2 regions of the Stenotrophomonas sp. STEN056 genome follow, and region 2 is predicted to be linked to the other one. Evidence: riboswitches for the same ligand, from Rfam matches in the RefSeq annotation. Region 2 holds a riboswitch; the other holds the start of a gene.
The links. Region 2 has a riboswitch for cobalamin ahead of ACVOLO_RS08240 (ribonucleoside-diphosphate reductase subunit alpha). Riboswitches for the same ligand answer to the same signal wherever they lie in the genome.
Positions count from the first base shown of each region.

Region 1: it holds a riboswitch for cobalamin, as region 2 does, so the genes downstream of both, btuB (TonB-dependent vitamin B12 receptor) here and ACVOLO_RS08240 (ribonucleoside-diphosphate reductase subunit alpha) in region 2, are expected to answer to the same signal.

Region 1 is NZ_JBRRDL010000015.1:4,901-20,545, forward strand. It holds gene ACVOLO_RS09695 (heme/hemin ABC transporter substrate-binding protein) at 1-568, shown strand, start outside; gene ACVOLO_RS09700 (FecCD family ABC transporter permease) at 565-1,608, shown strand; gene ACVOLO_RS09705 (heme ABC transporter ATP-binding protein) at 1,605-2,375, shown strand; gene btuB (TonB-dependent vitamin B12 receptor) at 2,727-4,586, opposite strand; cobalamin riboswitch at 4,704-4,941, opposite strand; gene cobT (nicotinate-nucleotide--dimethylbenzimidazole phosphoribosyltransferase) at 5,209-6,279, shown strand; gene ACVOLO_RS09720 (histidine phosphatase family protein) at 6,276-6,863, shown strand; gene cobS (adenosylcobinamide-GDP ribazoletransferase) at 6,860-7,597, shown strand; gene ACVOLO_RS09730 (TfoX/Sxy family protein) at 7,857-8,222, opposite strand; gene ACVOLO_RS09735 (GAF domain-containing protein) at 8,219-8,701, opposite strand; gene ACVOLO_RS09740 (phasin family protein) at 8,997-9,359, opposite strand; gene queD (6-carboxytetrahydropterin synthase QueD) at 9,622-9,978, opposite strand; gene ACVOLO_RS09750 (DEAD/DEAH box helicase) at 10,152-11,558, opposite strand; gene ACVOLO_RS09755 (fumarylacetoacetate hydrolase family protein) at 11,930-12,919, shown strand; gene maiA (maleylacetoacetate isomerase) at 13,161-13,817, shown strand; gene ACVOLO_RS09765 (PilT/PilU family type 4a pilus ATPase) at 14,074-15,204, opposite strand; gene ACVOLO_RS09770 (DUF4398 domain-containing protein) at 15,304-15,645, shown strand, end outside.
Region 2 is NZ_JBRRDL010000011.1:14,030-29,674, forward strand. It holds gene ACVOLO_RS08235 (ribonucleotide-diphosphate reductase subunit beta) at 1-342, opposite strand, end outside; gene ACVOLO_RS08240 (ribonucleoside-diphosphate reductase subunit alpha) at 488-2,797, opposite strand; cobalamin riboswitch at 3,066-3,288, opposite strand; gene ACVOLO_RS08245 (VWA domain-containing protein) at 3,586-5,073, opposite strand; gene zapE (cell division protein ZapE) at 5,332-6,429, opposite strand; gene ACVOLO_RS08255 (alpha/beta hydrolase) at 6,433-7,104, opposite strand; gene ACVOLO_RS08260 (EamA family transporter) at 7,168-8,028, shown strand; gene ACVOLO_RS08265 (ExeM/NucH family extracellular endonuclease) at 8,201-9,934, opposite strand; gene ACVOLO_RS08270 (c-type cytochrome) at 10,055-10,573, opposite strand; gene ACVOLO_RS08275 (TetR/AcrR family transcriptional regulator) at 10,723-11,340, opposite strand; gene ACVOLO_RS08280 (isovaleryl-CoA dehydrogenase) at 11,487-12,650, shown strand; gene ACVOLO_RS08285 (carboxyl transferase domain-containing protein) at 12,873-14,483, shown strand; gene ACVOLO_RS08290 (acetyl/propionyl/methylcrotonyl-CoA carboxylase subunit alpha) at 14,847-15,645, shown strand, end outside.

The DNA.
Region 1 (15,645 bases), on a different contig from region 2:
GGCCGGGCGCCTGCGGGCGACCGACCATGCCGCCGTGGTGATTGATGACCTGCAGCCACCGGCCGACAAGGTGCGCAAGGTGGCTGATGCACTCGGCTTGCCAGAGCAGGGCCGGGAGCTGGCCGGCAAGGTACAGGCGCAGCTTGAGCAGGCAGCGGCCATTGCCGCCGGCAATGCGAAGCGGCCGCGGGTGATCGCAGTGTCGGCCAGTGGCGCGGGGGGCTTGCCGACGGTTGCCGGTGCCGACAGCGCCGCCAATCAGCTGATCACCATTGCCGGCGGCATCAACATCGGCGAGGAAGCCGGCGTGGCCAACTACTCGCAGCTCAGCAACGAGGGCGTTGTCGCCGCGGCACCGGAGGTGATTGTGGTGACGGACAACGACCTGCGCCTGTTCGGTGGCGAGGCCGGTTTGTGGAAGGCCTACCCGACGCTCAAGCACACGCCGGCCGGTGCTGCCAATCGCGTCTGGGTGATGCCCGATGTCGAACTGAAGTCCACCAGCGTGGGCTCCGGTGCCGGTGCGCTGGCATTGGCACAGGCCTTGGCGGAACTGTCACGCGGATGATGTCCGGGCAGGTGCGGCGGCCCAGCGGCGCGCTGTTGTTGTGGATGTTGCTGGCGATGTTGCTGGGCGCGGTGCTGTTGTCGTTTGGCACCGGGCCGTTGAAGCTGCCGCCGGCCGATGTGCTGCAGGCCATCGCGGCAAAGTTTGGTTTGGCCGACCCGCAGGCCGTGGGCGCGCGCGACATGGGCGTGGTCTGGCAGCTGCGTATTCCGCGCGCGCTGCTCGGTGCGCTGGTGGGCGCATCGCTGGCGATGGCCGGTGTTGCCTTGCAGGGTCTGTTTGGCAACCCGCTGGCGGACCCGGGCATTGTTGGCGTCAGCCAGGGCGCAGCGTTGGGTGCGGTCGCCGCCATCGTGCTCGGCGCCGGAGCGCTCGGGGTGTGGCTGATTCCGTTGGCGGCGTTTGCCGGGGGTGCAGCGGCCACCACCTTGATCTATCTGTTGGCGCGGCCGGGGCGCGGCGAAGGCACCGCCACCTTGTTGCTGGTCGGCATCGCCATTGGCGCGGGGTGTTCGGCGGCCGTGGGCTTTCTGACCTACATCGCCAGCGAGAGCGAACTGCAGTCGCTGGTGTTCTGGCAAATGGGCTCGCTGGCCCAGGCCAGCTGGCGTGATGTGGCCGCCGCCGCGCCGGTATTCGTCATCGGCCTGCTGGCGCTGTACCGCTTGGCCACGGCGCTGGACATGCTGGCACTGGGCGAGCGCCAGGCGCGGCACATTGGCCTGGATGTTGCCCGCACGCGGCTGTTGCTGGTGGCCTTCAGCGCGTTGCTGGTGGGCGCGGCGGTGGCCTTCGCCGGCAGCGTCAGCTTCGTGGGGCTGGTGGTGCCGCACCTGGTGCGGATGCTGGCTGGCCCGGGTCACCGCTGGCTGCTGCCGTTGTCGGGTGTGACCGGCGCCTTGCTGATCGTGGTGGCCGATACTGCGGCGCGCACGCTGGATCCACCGTCGGAAATTCCATTGGGGCTGTTTTCCGCCGCGCTGGGCGCGCCGTTCTTCCTGTGGCTGGTGCTGCGCAAGCGTGGCAGGGGGCAGGCGTGAGCACGCCCTTGCTGGCGCTGCGCAATGCCAGCGTGCGACGCGGAAACCGGCACGTGCTTGCCGATGTCAGCCTGCATCTGCAGGCGGGCAGCCTTACCGCGCTGGTTGGCCCCAACGGTGCCGGCAAATCCACGCTGTTGGCTGTGCTTGCCGGTGACATCGTGCCGGATCACGGTGATGCATCGCTGCACGGTCGCGTGTTGTCGGAATGGCCGGTACGCGAGCTGGCATTGCAGCGTGCGGTAATGGCGCAGGATCACGCCGTGCATTTTGCCTTCAGCGTGCGCGAAGTGGTGGCGATGGGGCGCTTGCCGCATCCGGCCGATCCCGCGCAGGACGCCCGCCTCATTGACGAGGCACTGCGCGAAGTGGATGTCAGCGCATTGGCCGGGCGTGACGTGCAGACCTTGTCCGGCGGCGAAGCGGCCCGCACCTCGTTGGCTCGCGCGCTGGTGCAGCGCACGCCGGTACTGCTGCTGGACGAACCCACTGCCGCGCTCGACCTGCGCCATCAGGAACGCACCCTGCGCAGTGCCCGCGAACTTTCCCGGCAGGGCCGCTGCGTGGTGGTGGTACTGCATGACCTCAATCTCGCCTCGGCCTACGCCGACCGCATCGTGATGCTGAGCGAAGGCCGCATCGCCGCCGACGGGCCGCCACGCCAGGTACTCACCCGCGAAATCATCGCGCAGGTTTACGCGCAGCCGGTGCAGGTGATCGAACATCCCACACGCGGCGTGCCGCTGGTGGTGCCTTGCGAGGAGTGAGCAGGGCCATGCGTGGCGGATCAGTGTTCCTGCTACCCCTCTCCCCAACCCCTCTCCCGCAAGGGGAGAGGGGCTTGAATGCCGCTATCTGTGCAAACCGGCGCAGAGCAGTGCCATGGTCCGTCGGAGCTTTGCTTGAAGCCCCTCTCCCCCTGCGGGAGAGGGGTTGGGGAGAGGGGCAGGGCGAAGCCTGGCTTCTCAAAAATAAAAACCGTAGTGCGCAGCCATGCTCGGCAAGCGCCATTCCCGATGAAGCCGCAACGAAGCCTGGCTCCGCTCTACAAACATTCGCCCAAAAAAATGCCCCGGCGATCACACCGGGGCATTGCTTCACCATCGAACCCCTTGGGCTCAGTTGGCGGAGCGGTAACGCAGGGTCAGCTGGTACTCACGGCCGGGCTGGTTGTACCAGGCAATGGTTTCGTACTCGCGGTCAAACACGTTGGCGGCCTTGGCCTGCAGGCTCCACGCATCGTTGATGGCGTATTCCACGCGCAGGTCAACGGTGCCGTAGCCGGCCAGGCGCATCGTGTTGGCGGCGTTGTCGAAGCGGTGGCCGCTGCCGGCAGCGGTCACGCCCAGGCGCAGCGGGCCGAAGCTCTTGTCCACGTCCAGGCGGCCGCTGGTGCGCGCGCGGCGGGCCAGCAGGTTGTCGTAGGTAGCAGCACCGGAGGTGTGGTCACGCGGGTCGGTGAAGCTGGCCTGGGCATTGATGTCGAAACCGGCCAGCGACAGGAAGCCGGTCAGCTCGGCGCCACGGATGCGGGCTTCGGCTACGTTGACCAGGGCGAAGTTGCTGTCATAGCCAATCAGCTGATCGATGTGGGTTTCGTAGGCGTTGAAGGTCCAGTTCCAGTTGTTGGCGTACTGCGCGATGCCGATGTTCAGGCTCTTGGATTCCTCCGGCTTCAGGTGCGGGTTGCTGAAACCCGGGTAGTACAGGTCGTTGAAGGTCGGGGCCTTGAAGCCGGTGCCGGCGCTGGCGGTCAGGCGGAAGCCGTTGCCGAAGGCAAAGCCGTAACCCAGGCTGCCGGTGGTGTGGTTGCCGAACTGCTCGTTGTCGTCGTTGCGCACGCTGGCCTGCAGCGAGTGCGCGCCGAACTGGCCCTGGTACTCGACGAACACGCCGGTATTGTCGCGGTCTTCGATGTCGTAGGCGGTGGAACTGGTGACCTTGTCGTTCTGCCAGTCGGCACCGGCGGTCAGCTGCTGGCCTTCGGCGAGCTGGAAGTCCGCCTGCACGCTGGCGGTGTCACGGCGGGTGTCGAAGTTGCTGGCAAACGTGCGGGTACCGCCGCTGGCGAAGTAGTTGTCGGCCGGGGCGCGGTTGCGGCCGACCTGCGCGGTCAGCTGGACCGCGTCGGATGCAGCCCAGGCCAGCTTGGCGCCGTAGACCTGCTGGCGGTTGTCGGCTTCATTGCCGCCGAAGATGCTGCCGTCGTATTCGTTGAAGCTGTCGGCGTTGAGCACGTGGCCTTCCAGGCTCAGCGTGTCGGTCAGCGCATAGCCGGCGCGCACGTTGATCGAGGTGTTGCGGTAGCCGTCACGGTCGGGCTCTTCCACATAGCAGCCCTGGAACAGTGCGGACGAGCCGTTGCAGGCATTGATGCCATCGGTCTTCTGGTAGCCGCCCTGTGCCGAAATCCAGCCGCGCTCACCGCGGTTGCTGAAGCCGGCGCTGGCCTGGCGCAGGTTGTTGCTGCCGGCGGTCAACGACAGGTTCTGCTGCAGGCCCTGGCCGGCGGTGCGGGTGAAGATCTGGATCACGCCGCCAATGGCCTCGGAGCCGTACAGGCTCGAACGCGGGCCACGCACGATCTCAACGCGCTCGATCTGGTCGACCGGCAGGTCTTGCAGTGCTGCCATGCCGGTGGTGGCCGAGCCCACGCGCACGCCGTCCACAAGCACCAGCACCTGGTTGGAGTTGGTGCCGCGCAGGAACAGCGAGGTGATCTTGCCGGTGCCGCCCTGGTTGACGAAGTCCAGGCCGGCGCGGCCGCGCAGCAGTTCCAGCACGGTGTTGGCCTGGCTGCGGTCGATTTGCTCACGGTCGATCAACTGCACCGGCACCACGCTGTCCTTGACGGCAACGGGGGTGCGGGTAGCGGTGACGGTGACGTCGTCCAGCTCGGTCGGTGCGTTCTGTGCAGCGGCAACGGCCGGCAATGCCAGCGCCAGGGCGAGGGAAAGGGTGTGGTAATGCAGTTTCATGGAAGCTCCTGGACCTGCACGCTCCCGCGCAGGCGGATGGGTTGGGCTGCCATGAGAGGGAAGTGACGGAGGTCGCGCACACACGGCGCCACAGCCGCCGCCATGCCCTCCGCATCGCAACCAGTCGGCTTTCGGGCCGGTCTCCGGACTTGCAGGCGAAGCAGCGTGGCTGCTTCCGACCAGGCGCCTTCCCGTGCCGTGCACAGTGGCGGTGTTGCCTGGCCTTGTCCTGCTTACCGTTGCGGGGGCAGCGCCGGAATGGCGAGCGGCTGGAACTCCAACCGTGCGCGGCACCGGCTTCCCGTTTCAACCGGCCGGCGCAGGCCGGTCGGTCACCCGAAAGTGCGCGCATTCTATGCCATGACGCCGGGGCGGTACTGAACGAATATCAGGAACCGCCCGATCAAGCGCCGGAAATCCGGCACCCGAGCCGTAGGAGCGGCCTCGGCCGCGAAGCAAGCAAAGCCACCGCCTGCGAACCAATCCGCAATTGCAGGCGTGTTGCCTGTAGCGGTTGCATCACCTGCTTCGCGGCCAAGGCCGCTCCTGCGCGCACGTCTACGGTCCTGCTCCCGGCCGTCCGGCTAGAATGCGCGCCGCAGTCGCTGTATTTGGAACAGTCGTGACAGAAACATGGTTCGGGCAGGCCTGCGGGCTGCCATCGCAGGAACATCGCCAGCGTGCCATCGCCCGCCAGCGCCAGCTGACCAAGCCCGAGGGGGCGCTGGGCCGGCTGGAAACGCTGGCCATCGAGCTGGCCGCCTTGCAGGCCACCGATACGCCGCAGGCGCAGCGTGTGCCGGTGGTGGTGTTTGCCGCTGACCATGGCGTGGCCGCGCAGGGCGTGTCGGCCTATCCACCGGAAGTCACGGTGCAGATGCTGCACAACTTTGCCGGCGGTGGCGCGGCCATTGCCGTGCTGGCGCGCGAACTGGGGCTGCCGTTGCACGTATGGGATGTCGGCAGCCGCGCCAGCGCGTCCATTGCAGGTGTGGTCAGCGATAAGAGCCGCGCGGGCACGGACGACTTCAGTACCGGCCCGGCCATGTCGGCCACCGATCTGGAAGCCGCATTTGCGGCCGGCCGTCGTGCGGTCGAAGTGGCCTGTGCAGAAGGCGCCGAACTGCTGGTGTTCGGCGAAATGGGCATCGGCAACACCACCGCGGCCAGCGCGCTTGCCGCCGTACTTGGCCCGCTGCCGCTGGATGAACTGGTCGGTGCCGGCACCGGCTTGGACGCGGTGCGCATGGTGCAGAAGAAGAACATCATTGCCCGCGCGTTGACGCTGCATGGCGAGGCAATCACTACCGCCGCGTCGCCCGGCTACGAAGCCCTGCAGCGCGTCGGCGGTCTGGAAATCGCCGCAATCAGTGCGGCCATGATCGCGGCCGCACAGCGCAAGGTGCCGGTGCTGGTGGATGGCTTCATCGTCAGCGCTGCGGCGTTGGCTGCGGTACGCATCAATCCCGGCGTGCGGCCGTGGTTGCTGTTCTCGCATCAGTCGGCCGAGCGCGGCCACATCCGTCTGCTGGAGGCATTGCAGGCGCAGCCGCTGCTTTCGCTGGACCTGCGCCTGGGCGAAGGCTCGGGTGCTGCGCTGGCGCTGCCGCTGGTGCGCATGGCCTGCGTGTTGCACAACCAGATGGCGACCTTTGCCGAAGCATCGGTGGCCGATCGCGGTGGCCCGCAATGATTCTGGATTTGCTGCGTCACGCTTCCACGGGCCGCCAGGGGCATCTGGACGGCCGCACCGATCCGCCGTTGATCGACGGCGCGATGGACGCGTTGTACCGCTGCCACGCTGGCATTGGCTGGAGCCGCGTGATCACCTCGCCGCGTCGCCGCGCGCTGGATACCGCGCATGCGCTGGTGGCCGGCAGCAATCAGTTCTGCGAGATCCATCCGGATTGGGCCGAGCTGGATTTCGGTGACTGGGACGGCCTGCATTTCGACGAACTGCCGGCCGAGCAACTGGCCGCGTTCTACGAAGAACCGCATGACGTGGTGCCGCCCAACGGCGAATCGTGGCCGCAGTTCCAGGCGCGCGTGGAAGAACAACTGCACCGCTTGGCCGACGAAGACGATGGCGATGGTTTGCCGGTGCTGGTGGTCAGCCATGCCGGCGTGTTGCGCATGGCCATCTCACGCATCTGCGGCATGCCGTTGTCGATGTTGTGGGCCATACGCATTGATTACGGCACCCGTGTGCGCCTGCGCGTGGAGCGCGGCGAAGACGGTCGCCTGTGGGGCGAACTGCTGGAGCTGCGGCAACCATGAGCGTGCGCCGGCTGATTCTCGCCATCCAGTTCCTGACCCGCCTGCCGACACCGCAGGTGAAGGAGTTCCGTCAGGACGATCTCAGCCATTCAGCGGTGTACTACCCGTTGGTCGGCGCGATCATCGGCGTGTTGCTGGCGTTGCCGCTGTACGGCTTTGGCGAACGCCCGTGGCTGGCCGGCGCGATGACGTTGCTGGTGTGGGTGTGGGTGACCGGCGCCTTGCACCTGGATGGGCTGGGCGATGTGGCCGATGCCTTTGGCGCCGCGCATCGCGATCCGCAACGCTTCCTGGAAGTGCTGAAGGATCCGCACATGGGCGTGTTCGGCGTGGTCACGCTGATCATGCAGCTGCTGCTGAAGTTTGTGCTGCTCACCGAGCTGGCGGTGAGTGCGCTGTGGTTCGGCATCGTGCTGGTGCCGGTGTGGGCGCGCTGGGGCACCTTGTGGTGGAGCCGGCTGCTGCCGTCATTGCACAGCGCTGGCATGGCCGAGCGTTTTTCCTGGCAGTTGAGCCTGCGTTCGATGTGGCTATGGGCTGTGGCATTGACGGTCATCACTGCCTTTGTCGCCTGGCCGCTGTTGCTGGCGTTGTTGGTGGTGCCGCTGGTGGCCCTGTATTGGCGGCGCACGCTGGGCGGCATCTCCGGCGATTGCCTGGGCGCAAGCGTCGAAGTCACCGAAACCCTGCTGCTGTTGGTGCTGGTGGTGGCCAGCATGGCGCTGCCGCTGTAGGAGCGGCCTTGGCCGCGAAACCGCAACGGCTACCGGCGCATGCAACAACAAGCAATCATGGCGTTGAAGGTGCGTGGTACACCGCGATGACGAGCGGCCACAGTCGCAGTGCCGCGACCACGGTCGCCCTACGGGTATTCCGCAGGAAAACGGTCGCGCGCTCCGGCTCCCTCCCTTTGGCGAAGCCAAGGGGAGGGTTGGGGAGGGGTGAGCTTTTCGGCGATCGGATGAGACAGTAGCTTCGCGACCAAGGCCGCTGCTACTCGCCGAAGCGGATCTCGGCGGTGTCTTCGTCGTCTGTGTCGGTGTCCATCTGCATGCGGGTTTCATGCACCGGCCCGGCCACCTGTGCCCCCCGCGCGGCGGGCAGTTCGCCCACCGCGGCTTCATACTCCGCCACCAATTGCTGGCGCCGCGCTTCGGGGACTTCCTGCCAATGGCAGCCGACCAGCGCACCTTCCAGCGAATACAGCAGATTGAGGCTGGGTTTGAAGCCGGCGCGCTTTACCTTCATGAAGGCGCCGATCGCACCAACGGCCACCAGATCCTGTTCGCTGCGCAGTCCCACCTGACGCAGCCAGGCCGCACTCTTGGGGCCGATGTTGCGCAGCTTGGTGGTGCTCACCGCAGTGCCTCGACGAATACTTGGGCAATGGCTTCCAGGCCCAGCTGGTCGTCCGCATCGAAGCGTGCAAGCACTGGGCTGTCGATGTCGAACACGCCGATCAATTCGCCGTCATGCAACAGCGGAACGACCAACTCCGAGCGCGATGCGGAGTCACAGGCGATGTGCCCGGGAAAGGCATCCACGTCTTCGATCCGTTGCGTCTGGCGGCTGCTTGCCGCCGCACCGCACACGCCCTTGTGCAGCGGAATGCGCACGCACGCAGGCAAACCCTGGAACGGGCCGACCACCAGCTCTTTGCCGTCGTAAAAGTAGAAACCCACCCAGTTGAGCTGCGGCAAGGCGTGGTAGACCAGCGCGGACAGGTTGGCGGCATTGGCAATGCGGTCGACTTCGCCCTGCACCAGGGCGCGGGCCTGGGCCAGCAGCTGGGCGTACTGTTCCGGCTTGCTGCCGGTGAGCGTATTGGCACTGAACATCGTAAGAGTCTACCGCTTGCTGGGCTGGCGAATCTGCCAGATGCAGCGCCACGGCAGCAACCTTGGCAGCCGTAGGAGAACAGTGCATCGCGTGATCGGGTCGCCGCACAGCGCGTCAGGGCCGCCTGGGCTTGTCGGGCTGGACAGGCGTGGACCTGGGTGATCTGCTGCAGTGGCGCACCGCCGGTTGCGCCGTCGGTAGCGAAACCCAGGCAAAAAAAGACCCGACAGCGGGAGGGGATGCTGTCGGGTCCGGGTTGCGCGGGGGAGGGACCGCGCAAATGGGTTCAGGCGTTCAACCGGCCTTCGGGGCGGCCTTGGCTTTGCTCGCCGGGAAAGGCTGACGCGCCAGTTCACCGAGTGCTTCGCCGGTTTTCAGGCTCAGGCCGATGGCCTCCTGGCTGGCGGCGGCCAAGCGCTCAAGGTTGTCGTGGGCCACCTGCAGCCCCTTGGGCAGCAGTGCCTGCAGATCCACCTGCGCACCGGCCTGGGCCAACTCGCCCAGGAAGCCAGCGGTCGCGTTGGTGTTGCGTTCCAGGGTGCGCAGCTGCACGCCAAACACGCTCTCGGCGTTCTCCAGCGTCAGCCGGTTGGCACGGTTGGCCACGGCGGCAAGCTGCTGGGTGTACTGGCTGAAGTCGTTGGCTTGAGCGGACATCCGAAATTCCGAAACGCCTTTGTTGCGTTGCAGCATATCCCGATTGCGCCGAAGTGCAAGCTTCCGCTGGCAGATTTCCCTGTCCGTTCAGTTTTGACGCGGTGGTGCTGCAGCGTTGGCCCGCTCCCTTGCGCTGAAAGCGGAGGGAAGGGCCGGGAAGGGGTGCCTTTTGAGCGGGCTTGAAAAAGACCCCCTCTCAACTCTCTCCCGGGCTCACGCCCAAGGGAGGGTGCAGAAGGTGCAGAAGATGCAGTCCGCGCCGTTACGGCCCGCGGTAGCTGCAACCGGACGTGCAGGTTTCATGCACCACCACTTCGCTCAACAGCGGCAGGCGGGGCTTCAAACGCTCCCAGATCCACATGGCCAGGCGCTCGCTGGTGGGGTTCTCCAGGCCGGGGATGTCGTTGAGATAGTGGTGGTCGAGCTGGTCGTACAGCGGCTGGAAAGCGGCCTTGAGGTCGCTGAAGTCCATGATCCAGCCGGTGTCTTCGCCCGGCTCGCCGCTGACCTTCAGCTCCACCCGGAACGAGTGGCCATGCAGCCGCGCGCACTTGTGGCCCGGCGGGACGTTGGGCAGCCGGTGGGCTGCTTCGAGAGTGAAAACCTTGAAAATATCCATGGGCGCAATTGTAGGGTGCACGTGCTGTACTGCGGCGTGGGCGTGCTTGTTGGTCAGTGCTTCCATCAGCTGAGTGGAAGAGGGAATACCTGAACGCGCTGCAGCGGGAATGGAAAAGGCCGACGCGGTGCGTCGGCCTTTTCGTTGCAATGCGTGTCAGCCAGGCGCCGGCATCAGGCCATGGTACGGCTCTGGCCCCGACCGCCACCGCCACGGCGCTGGCCGCCGCCCGGATGGCTGTCACGGCGCTGCTGACCGTTGTTGCCGCCGCCATTGCGCTGGCCGCCCGGCTTCTGTGCCTGACCGCCCCGGCCACCACGCGGTGCATCGCCATTGGAACGGCGCGGACCATGCCCGCCATTGCCACGGCGCGGCGCACGCTGGCCGCCGGGCTGTTCGGCCTTGCCCGGGGCGCTGTTGCCCCAGCGGATCGGGGTCTGCGGTTCAAAGCCCGGCACGTCACGGATGTCCATGTCGCGGTCGAGCAGGCGCACGATCTGGCGCAGCAGCTTGGCCTCGTCCTGCGCTACCAGCGAGATCGCCTCGCCGGTGGAGCCGTTGCGGCCGGTGCGGCCGATACGGTGCACATAGTCTTCCGGCACCATCGGCAGGTCGTAGTTGATGACCTTGGGCAGCTCGTTGATGTCGATGCCGCGCGCGGCGATGTCGGTGGCCACCAGCACGGTCACGCGGCCGGCCTTGAAGTCACCCAGCGCACGCAGGCGCTGGCCCTGGCTCTTGTTGCCGTGGATGGCGGCGGTCTTGATGCCGGACTTCTCCAGGAACGTGGCCAGCTTGTCGCAGCCATGCTTGGTGCGGCCGAACACCAGCGTCTGCACGCGCGAATCCTGTGCCAGCAGGTGCAGCAGCAGTTCGCGCTTGCGGCCGCCATCGACCGGGTGCACGCGGTGGGTGATGGTTTCGGCCACGGTGTTCTGCGGCGTCACCTGGATCTGCTTGGGGTTGTGCATGAACTCCAGCGCCAGCTGCTTGATGCTCTCCTCGAAGGTGGCCGAGAACAGCAGGGTCTGGCGGTTCTGGCGCGGCAGCTTGGCCAGGATGCGCTTGATCGACGGCAAAAAGCCCATGTCGAGCATGCGGTCGGCTTCGTCCAGCACCAGGATCTCGATGCCCGACAGGTCGACGCTGCGACGCTCCAGGTGGTCGATCAGGCGGCCCGGGCAGGCCACCAGCAGGTCCACGCCACGGCGCAGCACGTCCAGCTGGTTGCCCATGCCGACACCGCCGTAGATGCAGGCGCTGGGGATGCGCAGGTACTTGCTGTAGCCACGCAGGCTGTCATGCACCTGGGTGGCCAGTTCGCGGGTGGGGGCCAGGATCAGCGCGCGCGGCTTGCGCGGGCCATTGCCCACGCTCTGCGGCGCGGTGCCCAGGTGCTGCAGCAGCGGCAGGCCGAAGGCAGCGGTTTTGCCGGTGCCGGTCTGCGCGCCCGCCAGCAGGTCGTGGCCGTCCAGTGCCAGCGGAATGGCCTGCTCCTGGATCGGGGTCGGGTTTTCGTAGCCCTGCTCGGCGAGCGCGCGCAGCAGGAAGGGCGCAAGGCCCAGGTTTCCAAACGACATGGAGTACTCCGGAACATGAATAACGCGCGCCCGGTGGGCGTACGTTGCAGGCCATTGAAGGCCTGCTGATCTCGGAGCGTTCCCGTAAACCGCGCTGCAAGATCTGGATGCAACCAGAGCGGTGCGCTGGTTGGAATGCGTGACGATAGGCGTCGGAGTGGGGGCGGGCGGGCGGACAGACCTGATGGCCAGTGTCCTGCACCGCCGGCGGTCCCTGAGGGAAACGGACGGCCGCTGGCAGACCGCGCTAGTCTAGGGGATTGTCCGGATTGGCACAAAAACGCCCGTTCAGCATTCCCGTCAGGGAGCTGGTGGCGGCCGGCATATTCATTACAATTGAAACTTGTTTCTTCTGCAGACTGGACGTTCCCATGAAGCTTGGTTCCCTGAAGGAAGGCGGCCGCGACGGCACCCTGATCGTGGTTTCCCGTGACCTGACCCGCGCCGTGCGGGCCGCTGGCATTGCCGCCACCCTGCAGCAGGCGCTGGAGGACTGGTCCAATCTGGCGCCGCGCCTGAATGCACTGTCCGAGCAACTCAATGGCGGCAGTGTCGATGGCGAATTTGAACTGGAGATGGAAGCGCTGGCCGCACCGCTGCCGCGCGCCTACGAGTTCGTCGACGGCAGCGCTTACCTGCCGCACGTGGCGCGCGTGCGCAAGGCGCGTGGTGCCGAGGTGCCGGAGAGCTTCTACACCGACCCGCTGATGTACCAGGCCACCAGTGCCGGCTTCTACGGCCCGCGCGATGCCGTGAAGGTGATCAGCGAGGACTACGGCATCGACCTGGAAGCCGAGATCGTGGTCATCACCGACGATGTGCCGATGGCGGTCACGCCGGAGCAGGCTGCCGGCCACATCCAGCTGGTGGGCCTGGTCAACGACGTCAGCCTGCGCAACCTGATCCCCGGCGAGCTGGCCAAGGGCTTTGGCTTCCTGCAGTCCAAGCCGCGCTCGGCGCTGAGCCCGGTGTTCGTGACCCCGGATGAACTGGGCGCCGCCTGGCGGGGCAGCAAGGTCCACCTGCCGCTGGTGACCCACATCAACGACAAATGGTTCGGCGCGCCGGAAGCGGGCGTGGACATGCAGTTCGATTTCGCCCAACTGGTCGCGCATGCGGCCAAGACCCGCCCGCTGTCGGCCGGCGCCATCGTCGGCTCCGGCACCATCGCCAATGAGGACACCTCGCTGGGTGCTTCGTGCTTCGCCGAGCAACGGACAGTCGAAGCCCTGCGTGATGGCAAGCCGTCCACGCCGTTCATGAGCTTCGGCGATGTGGTGCGGATCGAGATGCTCGACCGTGAAGGCAACAGCATCTTTGGTTCCATCGAGCAGCGTATCGAGCAGGCTTCGCGGCCCTGAATCAGGTGCCGCGGCCGTACCGGGTGTGAGCAATGGCGGGGCGTTGATGGCGCCCCGTCGTCGTGCTGGCGGCTGCACCGTGCAGCACACCGTGCAGCACGAATAGGCCGCCGCGGTTCCCGGCGGGTGAACCAGCGCGTCCCTTTCATCCGACTGGCGGTGTGCTTGTCTGACCGATGGTGAAGGAACCCTCACCGCCACGGGTTACTGTGTCGCCCAGGCGACAGGAGAAGTTCCCTCCATGGACGATGGTCTGAAACTCTATAGCTATTGGCGCTCCAGCGCGGCCTATCGCGTGCGGATCGGCCTGAACCTCAAGGGGCTGGACTACGGCATCGTGCCGGTGCACCTGGTGCGCGACGGCGGCCAGCAGCATGCGCCCGACTACGCCGCGCTGAACCCGCAGGAGCTGGTGCCAACCCTGCGCCACGGCGAGCGCGTGCTGACCCAGTCACTGGCCATTCTCGAATACCTGGAAGAGGTGTACCCGCAGTCGCCGTTGCTGCCTGCCGACGCCGGTGGCCGTGCGCGCGTACGCGCATTGGCCCAGCAGGTGGCCTGCGATATCCATCCGCTCAACAACCTGCGTGTGCTGCAGTTCTTCGATCATGAGTGGAACGTGCCCCAGCCCGAGCGCGACGAGTGGATCCTGCATTGGATGCGCACGGGTTTCGCTGCGCTGGAAACCATGCTGGTGGGTTCCTTCGATACCGGCCGTTTCTGTCATGGTGCCGAGCCGGGCCTGGCCGATTGCTGCCTGATACCGCAGCTCTACAACGCGCGCCGCTTCCACTTGGACCTCAACCCGTACCCGACTCTGAGCCGGATCGAAGAAGCCTGCCTGGCCCTGCCGGCTTTCGACGCCGCACGGCCGGAAAACCAGCCGGATGCTATTTGAAGCGGGGATTGGGGAATCGGGATTGGGGATTCGTAGAAGCTGAAGGCTGCAGTGCTGCCGCTTCAACCCTTCTCCCGTTCACGGGAGAAGGGTTGGGATGAGGGCGCTTCGCGCGCCATCAGTGGGAGCCGGGAAATCAGCAGCGCAGGTTGGAATCAAAATCCCAGCCCACGCAGGAACTGGGGAATCGTGGCCGCGCCGCACGATGCCGGCTTTTGCCAATCCCCAATCCCCGCCTCTCGAAATCCCCGCTTCCTCAGAACCCGTGGCTGATCGTTGCCGGCGTCGCCGTGGAGAAGTCGCCATACGGATCATGCTCACCGCTGGAGCCTTCCGACAGGCGGAACTTCAGGGCGAGGCCGTCGCGCGAATCGGCTGCACGCAGCGCTTCTTCCTGCTCGATGAGGCCTTCCTTGACCATGCGGAACAGGCACTGGTCGAAGCTCTGCATGCCTTCTTCCAGTGACTCTTCCATTGCCTGCTTGATCGCGTGGACTTCGCCACGGCGCAGCAGGTCGCGGATCATCGGCGTGTTGATCAGTACTTCGCTGGCCGGGCGGCGTCGGCCATCCACACCCTTGACCAAGCGCTGGGAGATCACCGCGCGCAGGTTCAGCGACAGGTTCATCAGCACGTTCTTGTGCGCGCTTTCCGGGAAGAAGTTGAGGATGCGCTCGATGGTCTGGTCGGCGTTGTTGGAGTGCAGTGTCGCCAGGCACAGGTGGCCGGTTTCGGCGAAGGCGATGGCGGCCTCCATGGTTTCGGCATCCAGGATCTCGCCGATCAGGATCACGTCCGGCGCCTCACGCATCGCGTTCTTCAATGCGTTGTGGAACGCATGCGTGTCCAGGCCGACTTCACGCTGGTTGACGATGGACATCTTGTGCTTGTGCAGGAACTCGATCGGGTCCTCGATGGTGAGGATGTGCCCGGTCGACGTGCTGTTGCGGTGATCGATCATCGACGCCAGCGAGGTGGACTTGCCCGAGCCGGTCGAGCCCACCACCAGCACCAGGCCGCGCGGAGTCATGATGACGTCCTTGAGCACCTGCGGCAGGTGCAGTTCCTCGATGCTCGGGATGTGGCTCTTGATCGCACGGATCACCATGCCCACTTCGCCGCGCTGCTTGAACACGTTGACGCGGAAGCGCCCGGCATCGGTCAGCGCGATGGCCATGTTGAGCTCCAGGTCACGCTCGAACTGCGGCACCTGACCCTCGTCCATCAACGAGTAGGCAATCTTCTTGACCATCCCCGGTGGCAGGCCGGTACTCCCCAGCGGATACAGCTTGCCCTCGATCTTGATGTAGACCGGCGCTCCGGTGGTCAAAAACATGTCCGAAGCGTTCTTTTCGGTCATCAGCTTCAGGAAGTAGCCGATATCCATATTCAATATTTCCCCAACAGACGGCCGCTTGCCGTTGCAAGCACGCCATGGCCTTGACCACAATGGCCGCGCTCAGTCACTCAGGCAACGGCCTCCCCAATGAAAGCAAGCTTCGCACAATTACGACGTCTCCTGTATGTGACGGCGTGCGCAACAGCGCTGTCTGGTAGCGCTTTTGCGCAGGATCCAGGTGCCGCCGACCTGCTCGCCGCGCAGCAGGCCGTGGAGCGTGCCGACCGCGCCGACGCCGACCAGTACGCCCCCGACATGATGGCGATGGCCCGCCAGCAGCTGGAGCAGGCCCAGCGCGCCGCTGCTGACCGCAGCCAGCGCAAGCAGGCGCCTTTGCTGGCCCAGCGTGCTGCGGCCGATGCCGACCTGGCCCGTGCGCAGAGCGAAGAATCCGTCGCGCAGGCCCAGTTGGCCCAGCGCCGCGCCGAG
Region 2 (15,645 bases):
GTAGAACTGCACGTGCAGCGCTTCTTCATACAGCTGGCGCGACAGGTACATGCGCGCTTCCGGCGCATTGAGGTGCTGGTACAGGTTCAACACCAGGTTGTTGGAGACGATGGAATCGCCGGTGGCGAAGAACGCAACCAGGCGGTGGATGAGATGGCGGTCGGCCGGCGTCATCTTCTGGTGCAGGTCGGTGATGTCGATCTGGAAGTTGATCTCATCCACGGTCCAGCTGTTCTTGATCGCGTTGCGGTACATCTCGTAGAAGTCCGGGTAACGCATCGGACGCAGGGTCAGCTCGAAGCCGGGATCAAGCAGCATCTGGTTGGGTTTTTTCGACGACATGGGGGTTTCTCCATTTCCTTCTCACTGCGGGAGAAGGTGGCGCGCAGCGCCGGATGAGGGTTGGTTCCTGGAGGGCGCTACGTGCTTTCAGAGCGCCCTCACCCCAACCCCTCTCCCGCCTGCGGGAGAGGGGCTGAAGCGGCGGTTACTGGCAGGCCTCGCAGGCTTCCGGGTTTTCCAGCGAGCAGGCCACCGCTTCGACCGGGGTGTAGCTGCTGACCGTGGTCTTGGCGATCTTGGTGGCCGGGCGCGAGCGCAGGTAATACGTGGTCTTGATGCCCTGTTTCCACGCGTACATGTACATGGAGGACATCGCGCCGATGTTCGGGCTTTCCATGAACAGGTTGAGCGAGGCGGACTGGTCAATGAAGGCACCGCGCTCGGCGGCCATGTCGATCAGCGAGCGCATCGGCAGTTCCCATGCGGTGCGGTAGATGTGGCGCAGCGCCTCGGGAATCTGCGGCAGGTTCTGGATCGAACCATCGGCCAGCTTGATCGCATCACGCATCTCCGCCGTCCACAGGCCCAGCTGCTTCAGCTCGCCGACCAGGTGGCGGTTGATCTGCAGGAAGTCACCGGACAGCGTCTCGCGCTTGAACAGGTTGGACACCTGCGGTTCCACGCACTCGTAGCAGCCGGCGATCGAGGCGATGGTCGCGGTCGGGGCGATGGCGATCATCAGCGAGTTGCGCAGGCCATGCTGCTTGATGCGCTCGCGCAGCGCGTCCCAGCGCGCGGTGTCTTCCGGTACCACGTTCCAGGCATCGAACTGCAGCTCGCCATTGACCGCACGGGTGTCGTTGAACGAAGGATGCTTGCCACGCTCCTGGGCCAGCTCGCACGAGGTTTCCAGGGCGTGGAAGTAGATGGTCTCGGCAATCTTCTTCGACAGCGCGCGCGCCTCGGCCGAGTCAAACGGCAGGCGCTTGCGGAAGAACACATCCTGCAGGCCCATGCAGCCCAGGCCCACCGGGCGCCAGCGCAGGTTGCCACGGCGCGTGCTTTCGATCGGGTAGAAGTTCAGGTCGATGACGCGGTCAAGCTGACGCACGGCCAGGCGCACGGTTTCGGCCAGCTTGTCGTAGTCGAAATCGCCATGCTCATCAAAATGGTTACCCAGGTTGATCGAGCCCAGGTTGCACACCGCGGTCTCGTCGTTGGAGCAGACTTCCAGGATCTCGGTGCACAGGTTGGACAGGTGGATCACGTTGCCCGGGCGCAGGGTCTGGTTGCTGGCCAGGTTGCACTTGTCCTTGAAGGTCATCCAGCCGTTGCCGGTCTCGGCCAGGGTGCGCATCATGCGGCCGTACAGCTTGCGCGCACTGATGGTACGCGCGGCCTTGCCCTGCGCTTCGGCCTGCAGGTAGGCCTGCTCGAAGGCCGGGCCGTACAGGTCGGTGAACTCGGGCACCACGCGCGGATCGAACAGCGACCATTCCTGGTCCTTTTCGACACGCTGCATGAACAGGTCCGGCACCCAGTTGGCCAGGTTGAGGTTGTGGGTGCGGCGCGCATCATCACCGGCGTTGTCACGTAGTTCGAGGAAATCCTCGATGTCGGCGTGCCAGGTTTCCAGGTACACGCAGGCCGCGCCCTTGCGCTTGCCGCCCTGGTTGACCGCCGCCACCGACGAATCCAGCGTCTTCAGCCACGGCACGATGCCGTTGGAATGGCCGTTGGTGGACTTGATCAGCGAGCCGCGCGAACGCACGCGGGTGTAGCTCACGCCGATGCCGCCGCTGAACTTGGACAGCTGCGCGATATCGCCGTACTTGCTGTAGATGGATTCGAGCGAGTCCTGCGGCGAATCCAGCAGGAAGCACGAGGACAGCTGCTCGTGGCTGGTGCCGGCATTGAACAGGGTCGGGCTGGACGGCAGGTAATCCAGGCTGCCCAGGCGCTGGTACAGCGCCAGTGCTTCGGGCACGTCCTCGCTCAGCGCGCTGGCGATGCGCAGGAAGAACTGCTGCGGGTTCTCGATGACCTTGCGCGTGTGCGGGTGACGCAGCAGGTAGCGGTCGTACAGCGTGCGCAGGCCGAAGTAATCGAAGTTCAGGTCGAACGCCGGGTCGATGGCGTCATTGAGCTTGCGTGCGTTGATCTGCACGAAGTTGAGCAGGCGGTCGTTGATCAGGCCCACTTCGTGGCCACGGCCCACCGACTGCGAGAACGCATGGATTTCCTGGCCGGAGACTTCCTTGCCGATGAAGTTGGCCAGCAGGCGCGCGGCCAGGCGGCCGTACTCGGGCTCTTCGCCAATCAGCAGTGCGGCAGTGCGGATGGACAGTTCGTCCAGTTCCTGGGTGGTGGCGCCGTTGTACAGGCCGGAAATGGTGCGGGTGGCCACGCGCATCGGGTCGACCGCATGCAGGCCTTCGCAGCAGCGCTGGATGGCGCGGACGATCTTGTTCAGGTCCACCGGCTCGGTGTTGCCATTGCGCTTGGTCACGCTCATGGCGGTGGCGGTGGGCGGCGGGGTCAGTTCAAAGCCGGCCTCGGCCGGGGCGACTTCGGAAACGGAAGTGGTCACGACGATGTGTCCTTCATGGCGTGGTTGCACGCAGCCCCTGCCCTCGCAGGAAACCAGGGCCGGTGGCGGGACCAGGAGCATGGAAGGACGGCGTCGCAGCAACCGCGACGCACCCGACCTGCAGTCGGCGTCAACGGCACCACGTCACCAGCCGTCTTCCCCTCGAAGACACCGCAGCCGGCACCACGCGGTGTGCATCGCGTGGCTGTCGGCAGGTCTTCGGACTTTTGGGCATGAAGGCGGGGGCCTTCTCCTACTCCGCCGCTTCCCAAGGTCTGAGCCTCAGTGCTGATGTGGCGGGGTCGTTCCCAATTACCGCTGCGGGGCAGTGCTGGAATGGCCTGTCACGGCGTCACCAGCTTCCCTTTCAATCCGGTGAGCGCGAACCCACCAGAACCGACGGGCCACAAGATAGTGGGGGTAAATGACACGGTCAACACGAAATGTGGGGAATTTTCGTCAAGCCTTGGGGCGCAAGGCTTATGCCTTCGCGGGCCGGATCCGGGTACGGCAACCTGTCCGGACGGATTGCGCAGTCAAGTGGTTTGGCCACTTTTTTTGCGGGTAAACCCCTCGTCTTGAAGACGTAAATTTCTGATGAAATTCTCAGCGCGGGCTGGGATGCCCCCCCCCCAGCCTCCCAAGCACCCCTTCAGCACCGTGGATGCGGGGATTCCATCCCCGCCTACGGCCTCACCTTCCCCACTTCCCATTCAAGGCAGCTGCGCCAGCTCCTCGCGCACCAGCCGCACCACCAGCTTGTCCAGGGTATCGACCGAGTAGTTGCTCACCTCATGCACCGTCTCGCTGCCGGGGCCGCTGGACGGATCACTGGCGTCCTTGTAGGTGAGGAAGATGAAACGTCCGCCGGTGTACTGCGCGATCTGCCGCTGCACGATCTCGCCGGTGGTGTCCTGGCCGGACGCGGCCACGCTGAACACCTTGATGCCCTTGCCCAGCGCGGCCAGCATGGTCTGCTCGTAACGCGGCTGCGGATAACCCATCTGCGGCGGTGCGTCGGCCAGTGACACCAGCACGCGCGTGGTGGAGGGCCCGCGCCAGTTCAGCGCCTGCACCGAATGATCGAAAGCTTCATTCATGGCTTCGGGGAAGTCGCCGCCGCCATTGGCCCGCACACCATCGAGCACCTGCTGGAACGCTGCCACGTTGTGGGTCATGTCCCAACCGCGCACGAAATATTCATCGCCGCGATCACGGTAGGTCACCAGGCCCAGGCAGATATCCGGCTGCGACGGCAGCTGGCTGATGTCACGCACGATGCCCTGCAGCGAATTGCGCAGCTTGTCGATTTCATCGCCCATCGAGCCAGTGGCGTCGACCATGAACACCAGGTCCAGTTTGGCCCGCGCCGGCACTGCGGCATCGGCCATCACCACCTGCAAGGTGTTCTTCTGCCCGCGCTGCAATGGCGCGCTCACGGTCTTGCCAGCACGACGCACCTGCACCTGGTAGCTGGCCGAATCACGGTCATCAAAGGCATTGGGGTGCAGCCACACCTGGCCGCCGGCATCGGTGCGCGCCCACATCCGCGCGCCGTTGCTGGCACTGACCGCCACTTCGGCATCGGGTACCGGGCGGCCCTGTGCATCCACCACCTTCAGGCGCTGACGCACGCTGATGTCGCGGCCCAGTTGTTTGGATTCCTCATGCCCCTGCAGAAACTGCAGGAAGCCACCGAAGTCGGCGTTGTCGTCGACCACGCCGGCGGTGACCGGGGCTTGTTGTTGCTGATGCGCGCGCGGCGCTGACGATTCGAGGCGGAGTGCGGCATCGGCCGCATGAAGCGCATCGACGGTCGCGGCTACCTCACTGGCCGGCGACGGCGGCGCAGCCGGTGCGGGCGCAACCAGGCTTTCCATCACGGCGGTACGCTCGGCACTCCCAGCACTCTTCATGGCGGAACGGAAACGGCGACTGGATGGCCCGGTCAGGTGCTCCTGTGCACGAGGACTGGGATCTGCCACTTCGCGCAGCACCGGCGTGTCGCTGCAGGTCGTTGCCGTCGGCGCCTGGAAGTTCGGCCGGGTCTGCCGCACACGCAACGAGGTCGGCGCCTGCAGGTCGCCTTCCACCACCGGAGGCGAGGCCGGCGCCAGACGCGCCGCGGTCACCACCGGCAGGCCGACCAGCAAGGTGGCAATGGCAGCGAACGCCGCGGTGCGTACGGGCCGCTTCAACATGGTTCCATTCGAATGACGCATGGTCGCTGCTCCTGTGCGAGGGATGGGCCGCGTATGGCGGCGTGCAGGAACAGGAACGGGCGACGATGGAGGATGGGGTTAAGAGGACGCGATGTAGTGCCGAGCCATGCTCGGCAGCGGCCTTCCCGGTGACGCTTGGTGCCATGCTGCGCGGCAACGGGCTTCGCCCGCTCCCCTCACCCCAACCCCTCTCCCGCACGCGGGAGAGGGGCTGCAAGCGGATTGCGATGCTCTGGGTTACCCATTCCGGTGCGCGGTGCCCAGGTACTCGGCGCTCTGCATTTCAATCAAGCGACTAGCTGTGCGCTCGAAGGCACCGGCCAGGCGGGTGCCGGAATACAGCAGCGGCGGGGCATCCTGCGCGGTGCAGACCAGGTTGACCTGGCGGTCATACAACTCGTCGATCAGGTTGACGAAACGCCGCGCGGCGTCTTCGTTCATGCGGTCGAAATGCGGAATGCCACCGAGCAGCACGGTGTTGAACTCGCGGGCGATCTCAATGTAATCCGACGGCCCGCGCGGGCCTTCGCACAACGCAGCGAAATCAAACCATGCAATGCTCTTGCCACGGCCACGCACCGGAATCTTGCGGCCTTCAATGGCGATGTTGCCGCTGCGCGAATCCTCGCCGCCGCTCAGTTCCTTCCAGCGTCCGCCCAACCAGCTTTCACTGTCAGCATCCAGCGGCGCGCGGTACACCGGCGAGCGGGTCAGCGCGCGCATGCGGTAGTCCTCGGTGCCTTCGGCGTACAGCTCCACGCAGTGCTTCTGCAGCAGCGCGATGGCCGGCAGGAAGCTGTCGCGCTGCAGGCCGTTGAGGTACAGGTTTTCCACGGCGGTGTTGGAGGTGGTCACCAGGGTGATGCCCTCGGCGAACAGGCGCTCCAGCAAGCGCGCCAGCAGCATCGCATCGCCAATGTCTGTGACGAAGAATTCATCCAGCACCAGCACGCGCAGGTTGTTGCGCCATTCCTGGGCAATCTTGGCCAGCGGATCGCTCTGCCCCTGGTGTTCGCGCAGGCGCTCGTGGATACCGCGCATGAAACGATGGAAGTGGGTGCGATACTTCTTTTCGATCGGCAGGCCGTCGTAGAACAGGTCCACCAGGAAAGTCTTGCCGCGGCCCACGCCGCCCCAGAAATACAGGCCCTTGACCGGCTCGGGCTTCTTCCAGAACGCGGACAGGCGGTCCAGCCAGCCGTCCTGCGCCGAATCCACCAGCGCTTCGTGGATGCGGTCCAGTTCGGCCAGGGCCGGGTGCTGGTCCGGATCGTCGCGCCAGTCGCCGCGGGCCACGCCGGCGGCGTAGCGCTGTGAGGGAGTCATTGCGTCCATGCCTCAGCTGCTGCTGTCGGGCAGCCAGCGCCGCACTTCGTGCTGGATCGCGCCACGCAGGTCGATCAGCTTGCGATGGAAGAAGTGCGTGGTGTCGGGCATGCGCACCAGCTGCGGCGGGTTGTCCAGCGACTCCAGCCACTGGTACACGCCCTGCGCATCGACGATTTCGTCGGCGTCACCCTGCACCACCAGCCAGTTCGACGGCGGCTGCACCTGACTGAAATCCCAGGTGCGGCGGCCCACCGGCGGGGCCACGGAGATCAGTGCCTGCGGCTGCAGGGCAGCGGCCGCACGCAGCGAGACATAGGCACCAAAGCTGAAACCGGCCAGCCACAACGCGCTGTCCGGGCGTTGGCTGCGCACCCAGTTGGCCACCGCGCGCAGGTCGTCGCCCTCACCTTCGCCATTGTCGTAGACACCGGCCGAAGCACCCACGCCGCGGAAATTGAAGCGCACCGTGGTGATGCCCAGGTCGCGCAACGCGCGCGAGACCATGGTTACCACCTTGTTGTGCATGCTGCCGCCTTCAATCGACAGCGGGTGGCAGATGACCGCGATGATGGGCCGCGGCGCAGCGTCGCCATCGGGGAAGTCGACGCCAATCTCCAGCGGCCCGACCGGGCCTTCCAGGGTCAGCGTCGCCGATTCGTGGGGGAATGTAGGCATTTGCATGCGGCCATAATACCGGCCCTGTCCGGCGGCTTCACCGCCCTTGCCTTCACGGTAGCTGAAACGATGTATTTCCTGATCCTGAGCGTGGCCTGCAGCGTGCTGGTGTCGGTGCTGCTGAAACTGGCCCCGCGCCGCGGCATCGACATCGCCCAAGCGGTGACCTGGAACTACCTGGCCGCCAGCGTGTTGTCGCTGCTGCTGCTCAAACCCTCGCTGCAGACGCTGCAAAGCGGGCACACGCCGTGGCTGGCACTGCTGGGCCTGGCGGTGGCGCTGCCCGGCATTTTTCTGGTGCTGGCGCGGGCGGTGCACGAAGCCGGCATCGTGCGCAGCGATGTGGCCCAGCGCCTCTCACTGCTGCTGTCATTGGCGGCGGCATTCCTGCTGTTTGGTGAGCATGCCAACGGCTGGAAACTGGCCGGCCTGGGGCTGGGGCTGCTGGCCATCGTCGGCGTAAGCGCGCGCAACGGTGAAACCGGCAGTCGCGCGGGCGGCAGCTGGGGCTGGTTGCTGGGTGTGTGGGTCGGCTTTGCGTTGATCGACATCCTGCTCAAGCGCGTGGCGCTGGCGGGTACGCCCTCAACGGCTGCCTTGCTGGTCAGCTTCGGCATCGCCTTTGTGTTGATGCTGGCGTGGCAGCTGCAGCGGCATTTCAGCGGCAGCGCGCGACTCACCCTGCGCAATGTCGGCTACGGCCTGCTGCTGGGCCTGATCAACTTCGGCAACATCCTGTTCTATGTGCGTGCGCACCAGGCAATGCCGCACAGCCCGGCGACGATCTTCGCCGGCATGAACATCGGCGTGGTGTGCCTGGGTGCGCTGGTCGGGGTTTGGGTATTCGGCGAGAAGACCAGCGCGTGGAACCGTGCGGGTCTGGCGTTGGCGGTGGTGGCTATTGGATTGATTGCGCGCGGGACGTTGTGAGGTCTTCTGCTGGCCTGGAGCAACAGCAAAGGCACCCCTCCCCCGCCCTCCCCTTGGCCTTGGGCCAAAGGGAGGGGGTCAAGAGCAGCTGCGCTGCAATCAGACAGGTCGCAGGGAACAGCCCCCCTTTGACGCAGGCAAGGGGAGGGTTGGGGGAGGGGTAGCTCCCGCCTTACGGCTCAAACCCCAACAGCAACGGATCATGGTCCGAGCTGCGCCACGGGCCCGGCACGTTGCGGCCTTGGTAGCCGACATCGTCGGCTTCATCGGCGTTGATGTGCCATTCGGCCGCACCCTTCAGGCGCGCCGCCATGCCCGGGCTCAACAGGGCATGGTCCAGGCGCCCGGTCAGGCCGTTGTAGACGTAGCTGTACGGCTGCTCGACGCCGGCCACCTTGAACGCGTCCTGCCAGCCATCGGCGTGCAAGGTGCGGATCGGGTCTTCCATCGCATAGGCGTTGAAGTCGCCCAGCAGCACGGCATCGGTGCTGCCGCTGCCGGTGGGGTCGCCCTGCAGCCATTGGTGCAGCAGACGCGCCGATTCAACACGGGTGGCGTTCCAGCAGCCCTGGCCATCGTTCTGGTCGGCATTGGCGCCGCTGGCTTCCGAGCAGCCCTTTGACTTGAAGTGGTTGGCCACCACCACGAACGGTGCGCCGGTGCGGCCCATGCGGAAGGCCTGCGCCAGCGGCACGCGGCTGCGTTCGCCGAACGGCTCGTGCTCCAGCACCGCCGGCTTGCCCACCGGCTTCACCCGGGTGCTGCGATAGATGATGCCCACGCGGATCGGGTTGTCACCCGGGCCCTGTTTGGCGTCGACAAATTTCCAATCGCCGTCCTTGCCCTGCCCCTGGTTGAGCGCACGCACCAGCTGGTCGATGGCAGAACCCGGGCCGTAGCCGTCGTTCTCCAACTCCATCAGTGCCGCCACGTCAGCATTGAGGCTGCCGATGGTGGTGACCAGCTTGGCCTGTTGCGCGGCCTGTTGTTCCGCCGTCTTCGCGCCGCGCAACGTCGGATAGCCGCCGCCCTTGCCGTCGCCGTTGAAGTAATTCTCGAGATTGAATGCAGCAATACGCAGACCGCCATCAACGGTCGGCGGCTGCAGCGGGCGCAGGCCGGTGCTGACCCGCAGCGGCGCGGTCAGCTGCAGGCGATAGTCGCCGTCAAAGCGCTGGTCAACGATGCCCTGCACCTGGCTCAACTGTGCGCCGGTACGCAGCACCACGTCCTCGGCCAGATACGGCACGCTGCCCGGATCGCGCTTGCTGCTGCCATCGTCCAGGCGCAGACGACGCCGTGCGTTGTCGGCCAGTACGGCGGCCTGCTCCGGGCTGCCGGCAGCGGCCACCTCGCTGGGCTGCCACAAACGCCCGCCGAACGCGGCGGTGAGTTCACCAAAGCGCTGCAAACCCTCCTGCCCGGCCAGGGTCAACGGCGCGGCGATGCGCACCCGCATGCCTTCCAGTGCTTCCCAATTGGCCGGCACGTCCTCAAGCACCGTCACCGCCGGTGCCGTGCGCGTTGCTGCCGCACTCACCTTGTCGGCCTGCAGTACGGTCAGCGTCTGGCCGCCCTTGCCGGCGGCCTGCTCCTGCACCATGCCGCTGAGGCGCAGCCACTGACCGACCTGCACTGCCTGGCCCTCGGGCAGGCGCACGAACAAACCGTCGGAGGTCGCTGCATCGCCGTCACCGGCATCCTGCACATACACCCCGCCCAGGCCATCGCGCATGTCGGCGGTGATCATGGCCTCCACCGTCACCGGCTTGCCTTCATAGGGGCTGCGCTGCGCGCTGCCCTGCACCTTGCCGATGGGCAACACGGTTGCCGGGGAGGCTGCCAATACCGGGCCGGTGCAGGCCGCAACCAGGGCCAGGGCAAGCAAGGAGGGGGAACAGCGCATGGACAACTCCGATGGAAAGCGGAACAGGGGTAGCGAAAACAGAAGCGCCGCCTCAGGAAGGCGGCGCTGGATATTCTGCAGCAATCAGGCCGGTTGCCCGCTGCCGAGTCTGGCGGTTTTCTATTTCAGGTTGTCGAGCATCCAGTCCACTGCCGCGTGGATCTGTTCCTCGCTGAGCCCGGCATTGCCACCCTTGGGCGGCATGATCCCGCCGTCCGGGCCGGTATATCCCTCGATGGCGTGCTTGTAGAGGGTGTCCTTGCCCTGGGCCAGGCGCGCATCCCAGTGCGCGTGATCCAGCGTCGGCGCCAAGCCCACGCCATTGGTGTGGCAGGCGGTACAGAGGTTGTCGTAGATCACCTTGCCGTCCAGCGTACCGCCGTAGGCACCGCTGGCCATTGCTGCAGCGGAGGCCGCCGCCGCAGCGGCCGCCTGCGCCGATGCGCCGGTGGCCCCGGCGTACACCGCGCCCACCGGGGCAATGCGTTCTTCAATGCGTTTGGTCACCGAGGGTGAAACCTCGGCGGGAATGGAGCGCTGCAGGAACGAGGCGAAGATGATCAGGCCGATCGTGATGATGGCCAGAATGGCGATCACGATGGAAAAGCGCTTGAGAAACTCGAGGTCGTAATTCCGCACGTCTCAACACCCCTGGCGAGTAGTCGGTGGACCATGGCTGTCGGCGAGTATAGACCAGCGCATGGCACCGCCCGCAATGGGCGCGGATGCGGCAAAACGTGCGGCAACGCAGCATCTTCAGCGCATCGCGCGAGCCCCGCTGCCGCGGCTCAGGCAGGTACCGGCGCACCCGCCGCACGCAGGCACAGTGCGCCGATCGCATCGACCAGGTGCTCGCCATCGCGCAGGCCGTCACGGCTGGGCGCGGTGGGGCCGACCAGCGCCTCGGTGAAGGCGCCGACGATGCAGGCCGCACTGATGTCCAGGTCCTGCGCGGGCAGCTCGCCACTGCGCACGCCGTCATCGAGGATGCGCTTGAACACATCGCCGAACAGCCGCCGGCAACGGATGCGCTCGGCCTCCACTTCCGGGTCCACCGGCTCGGCGATGAAGGCATAGGCCAAACCCGGGCCGGCCATGGCACGGCGCACGAACGAGGCCACCGCCCGCTGCAGCCGCTGCGGCGCCGGCAATGCTTCATCGGCAATGGCCGACAGGATCTCCAGCTCATGCTCGACCGCCGCAGTCAGCACTTCCACGAACAACTCCGCCTTGGACGGGAAGTGGCGGTAGATCAGCCCGGTGGATACGCCCGCCTCGGCCGCCACGGCGGTGATCGGTGCATTGCGGTAACCGCCTGCGGCGACCAGCCGGCGGGCCGCGGCCAGGATTGCCTCGCGGTTGCCGGCGAGGCGTTTTTCCATCAATTCCGAGCGTTTGTAAGCCATGGGCTGATTCTAGGTTCAATTTTTGAATTTGTGTTCACTTTTTTACCGCGACCCGCTAGGCTGCGCGCAAACGCCCGTGCTGGCGGCCTTGCCCGTCACCCCCAACCCGGAGCGCCCCCTCGCCAAGCCGTACTGGAGCCGCCCCCATGCACATCCCCTCCCTGTCCTTCGATCTCGGCGAAGAGATCGACATGCTGCGCGAAAGCGTGGCCCAGTTCGCCGCCACGCATATCGCGCCGCTGGCCGCCGAGGCCGACGCGACCAACCACTTCCCCAACCAACTGTGGCGCCAGCTGGGCGAACAGGGCCTGCTGGGCATGACCGTGGAAGAGGAATACGGCGGCACCGGCATGGGCTATCTGGCGCATGTGGTGGCGATGGAGGAAATCTCGCGCGCGTCCGGTGGCATTGGCCTGTCCTACGGCGCGCATTCCAACCTGTGCCTCAACCAGCTGCGCAAGAACGGCAGCCCAGCGCAGAAGCACAAATACCTGCCCAAGCTGTGCAGCGGTGAACACATCGGCGCGCTGGCGATGAGCGAACCGGGCGCCGGTTCGGACGTGGTGTCGATGAAGCTGCGCGCGGACAAGCGCGGTGACCACTACGTGCTCAACGGCAACAAGATGTGGATCACCAACGGCCCCGACGCCGACGTGCTGGTGGTGTATGCCAAGACCGATGCCAGCGCCGGTTCGCGCGGCATCACCGCCTTCCTCATCGAGAAGGGCATGAAGGGTTTTTCCACCGCGCAGAAGCTGGACAAGCTGGGCATGCGCGCGTCCAACACCTGTGAGCTGGTGTTCCAGGATTGCGAAGTACCGGCAGAGAACGTGCTGGGCGAAGTCGGCGGCGGCGTGAAAGTGCTGATGTCCGGCCTGGACTACGAGCGCGTGGTGTTGTCCGGCGGCCCGCTGGGGTTGATGGCGGCGGCGCTGGATGTGGTGCTGCCGTATGTGCATGAGCGCAAGCAGTTCGGTGAGGCGATCGGCACATTCCAGTTGATCCAGGCCAAGCTGGCCGACATGTACGTCGGCTTCAATGCCTGCCGCGCGTATGTGTACGCCGTGGCCAAGGCCTGCGACCAGGGCCGCACCACGCGCCAGGACGCCGCCGGTGCCATTCTGTATTCGGCGGAGAAAGCGACCTGGGCCGCCGGTGAAGCCATCCAGATTCTCGGCGGCAACGGCTACATCAACGAATACCCGGCCGGGCGTCTGTGGCGCGATGCCAAGTTGTATGAGATTGGAGCAGGTACTTCCGAGATCCGCCGCATGTTGATTGGGCGTGAGTTGTTCCAAAAGACCGCTTGATGCCGCTTAAGCCCCTCTCCCGTTCACGGGAGAGGGGTTGGGGTGAGGGGAGGCTCCCAGCAAGCAGGCCCAATGCTTTTGGAAGCCCCCCTCATCCGCCCCTTCGGGGCACCTTCTCCCGCAGGCGGGAGAAGGGACGGAACTGCAACAGCAAAAGCAAAGCAACAGCCCCGCTGCCATGTTTCCGCGCGCAGACAGGCTCCAGAACCCAGGACTTCGGCCATGACCATCCTCACCACCCAACTGCAACCCGGCAGCGAAAGTTTTGAAGCCAACCGCATCGCGATGCAGGCGCAGGTTGATGATCTGCGCGCCACGCTGGAGACCACCGCGCGCGGTGGCAGCGATGCGGCACGGGCCAAGCACACCGCGCGCGGCAAGCTGCTGGTGCGCGAGCGCATTGATGCGCTGCTTGATCCCGGCAGTCCATTCCTCGAAGTGGCTCCGTTGGCGGCGCACGGCATGTACGCCGACCCGGTGCCCGGCGCCGGCATGGTCGCCGGCATCGGTCGCGTGTCCGGTGTGGAATGCCTGATCGTCGCCAACGATGCCACCGTCAAGGGCGGCACCTATTACCCGGTGACGGTGAAGAAGCACCTGCGCGCGCAGGAAATCGCGCAGCAGAACCGCCTGCCGTGCATCTATCTGGTCGACTCCGGCGGCGCTTTCCTGCCACTGCAGGATGAAGTGTTCCCGGACCGCGATCACTTTGGCCGCATCTTCTACAACCAGGCCAATCTCTCCGCGCAGGGCATCCCGCAGATCGCCTGTGTGATGGGCAGCTGCACCGCCGGTGGCGCCTACGTGCCGGCGATGAGCGACGAGACGGTGATCGTCAAGGAACAGGGCACCATCTTCCTCGGCGGCCCACCGCTGGTGAAAGCGGCCACCGGCGAGGTGGTCAGTGCCGAGGAACTGGGCGGTGCCGATGTGCATACGCGCATTTCCGGCGTGGCCGACCACATGGCCGACAACGACCTGCAGGCGCTGGCGCGGGTGCGCGCAATCATCGCCAGCCTCAACTGGCGCAAGCCGGACGCCGGCATTGCTCTGCAGGCCAGCGAAGCGCCGCTGTTCGATGCGCAGGAACTGTACGGCGTGATCCCGGCCGACACGCGCAAGCCCTACGACGTGCGCGAAGTAATCATGCGCGTGATCGATGGTTCGCGCTTTGACGAGTTCAAGCCGCGCTACGGCAACACGCTGGTGACGGGCTTTGCACATGTGCAGGGTCATCCGGTTGGCATCATCGCCAACAACGGCATCCTGTTCTCCGAGTCAGCGCTCAAGGGTGCGCACTTCATCGAGCTGTGCTGCCAGCGCAACATCCCGCTGGTGTTTCTGCAGAACATCACCGGCTTCATGGTCGGCCGCAAATACGAGCACGGCGGCATCGCCAAGGATGGCGCCAAGCTGGTGATGGCGGTCGCCAACGCGCGTGTTCCGAAGTACACGGTGGTAATCGGTGGTTCGTTCGGTGCCGGCAATTACGGCATGTGTGGCCGTGCGTATTCGCCGCACTTCCTGTGGATGTGGCCGAATGCGCGCATCGGGGTGATGGGCGGTGAGCAGGCGGCCAGTGTGCTGGCCACGGTCAAGCGCGACGGCATCGAGGCCAAGGGTGGTGTGTGGTCGGCCGAGGAGGAGGATGCGTTCAAGCAGCCCATCCGTGATCAGTTCGAGCAGCAGGGGCATCCGTACTACGCCAGTGCGCGGTTGTGGGATGACGGGGTGATTGATCCGGCCGATACGCGGCGGGTGCTGGGCTTGGCGCTGGCGGCCAGTCTCAATGCGCCGGTGCAGGACACGCGGTTTGGCGTGTTCCGGATGTGATGCACATGCAGCCCCTTCTCAAGACAACGTCAGGAGCAAGGGCTTTCACTCCCCTTTGGGGAGCGAGTTACTTTTCTTTGCTTGTGCAAAGAAAAGCTAACCAAAAGAAAGCACCCCCTGCCTCCGCGCCCGCGATGCTGCGCATCGCCGGTTCACTCCGCCAGCAGGATTTTTCGACGAGACATCCCTGTCTCGTCGAAAAACGACGCACATCCTTGTGCGCCGCCCCTTCGGGGTCTTTTCTGCCGGCTCCGTCGCTGCGGAAGGGAACCCGAAAATCAAGATCACCCGCCAGAGCAAAGCTCGGCCTCCCAGCATCTGCTCTCCGCCATCTCTCCGGCACGGCACTCAACGGATAACGTCATGTTCAACAAAATCCTGATCGCCAATCGCGGTGAAATTGCTTGCCGCGTCATCGCTACCTGCCGTCGCTTGGGCATTGCCACCGTGGCGGTGTACTCCGATGCAGATCGCAATGCGCGGCATGTGCGCCTGGCCGATGAAGCCGTGCACATCGGTGCGGCGCCGGCGGCGGAAAGCTACCTGCGTGCGGAGGTGATCCTCGATGCGGCACGCCGCAGCGGCGCCCAGGCCATCCATCCCGGCTACGGCTTTTTGTCGGAGAACGCCGGCTTTGCGCGTGCCTGTGCCGAAGCCGGCATTGTCTTCATTGGCCCGCCGGCCAGCGCCATTGATGCCATGGGCGACAAGAGTTCGGCCAAGGCCTTGATGCAGGCGGCCAATGTGCCGTTGACACCGGGCTACCACGGTGACCGCCAGGAGCCGGAGTTCCTGCGTGCCCAGGCCGATGCCATTGGTTACCCGGTGCTGATCAAGGCCAGCGCCGGTGGCGGTGGCAAGGGCATGCGCAAGGTCGAGGCCAGTGCTGATTTCGAGGCCGCGCTGGCCAGCTGCCAACGCGAGGCACAGGCGTCGTTTGGCAATGCGCATGTGCTGGTGGAAAAGTACGTCGAACGCCCGCGTCATATCGAAATCCAGGTGTTCGGCGACAGCCAGGGGAACGTGGTCTATCTGTTCGAGCGCGATTGCTCGGTACAACGCCGCCATCAGAAGGTACTGGAAGAAGCACCCGCGCCCGGCATGACGCCCGAACGGCGCGCGGCGATGGGCAAGGCCGCCACCGATGCCGCACGCGCGGTGG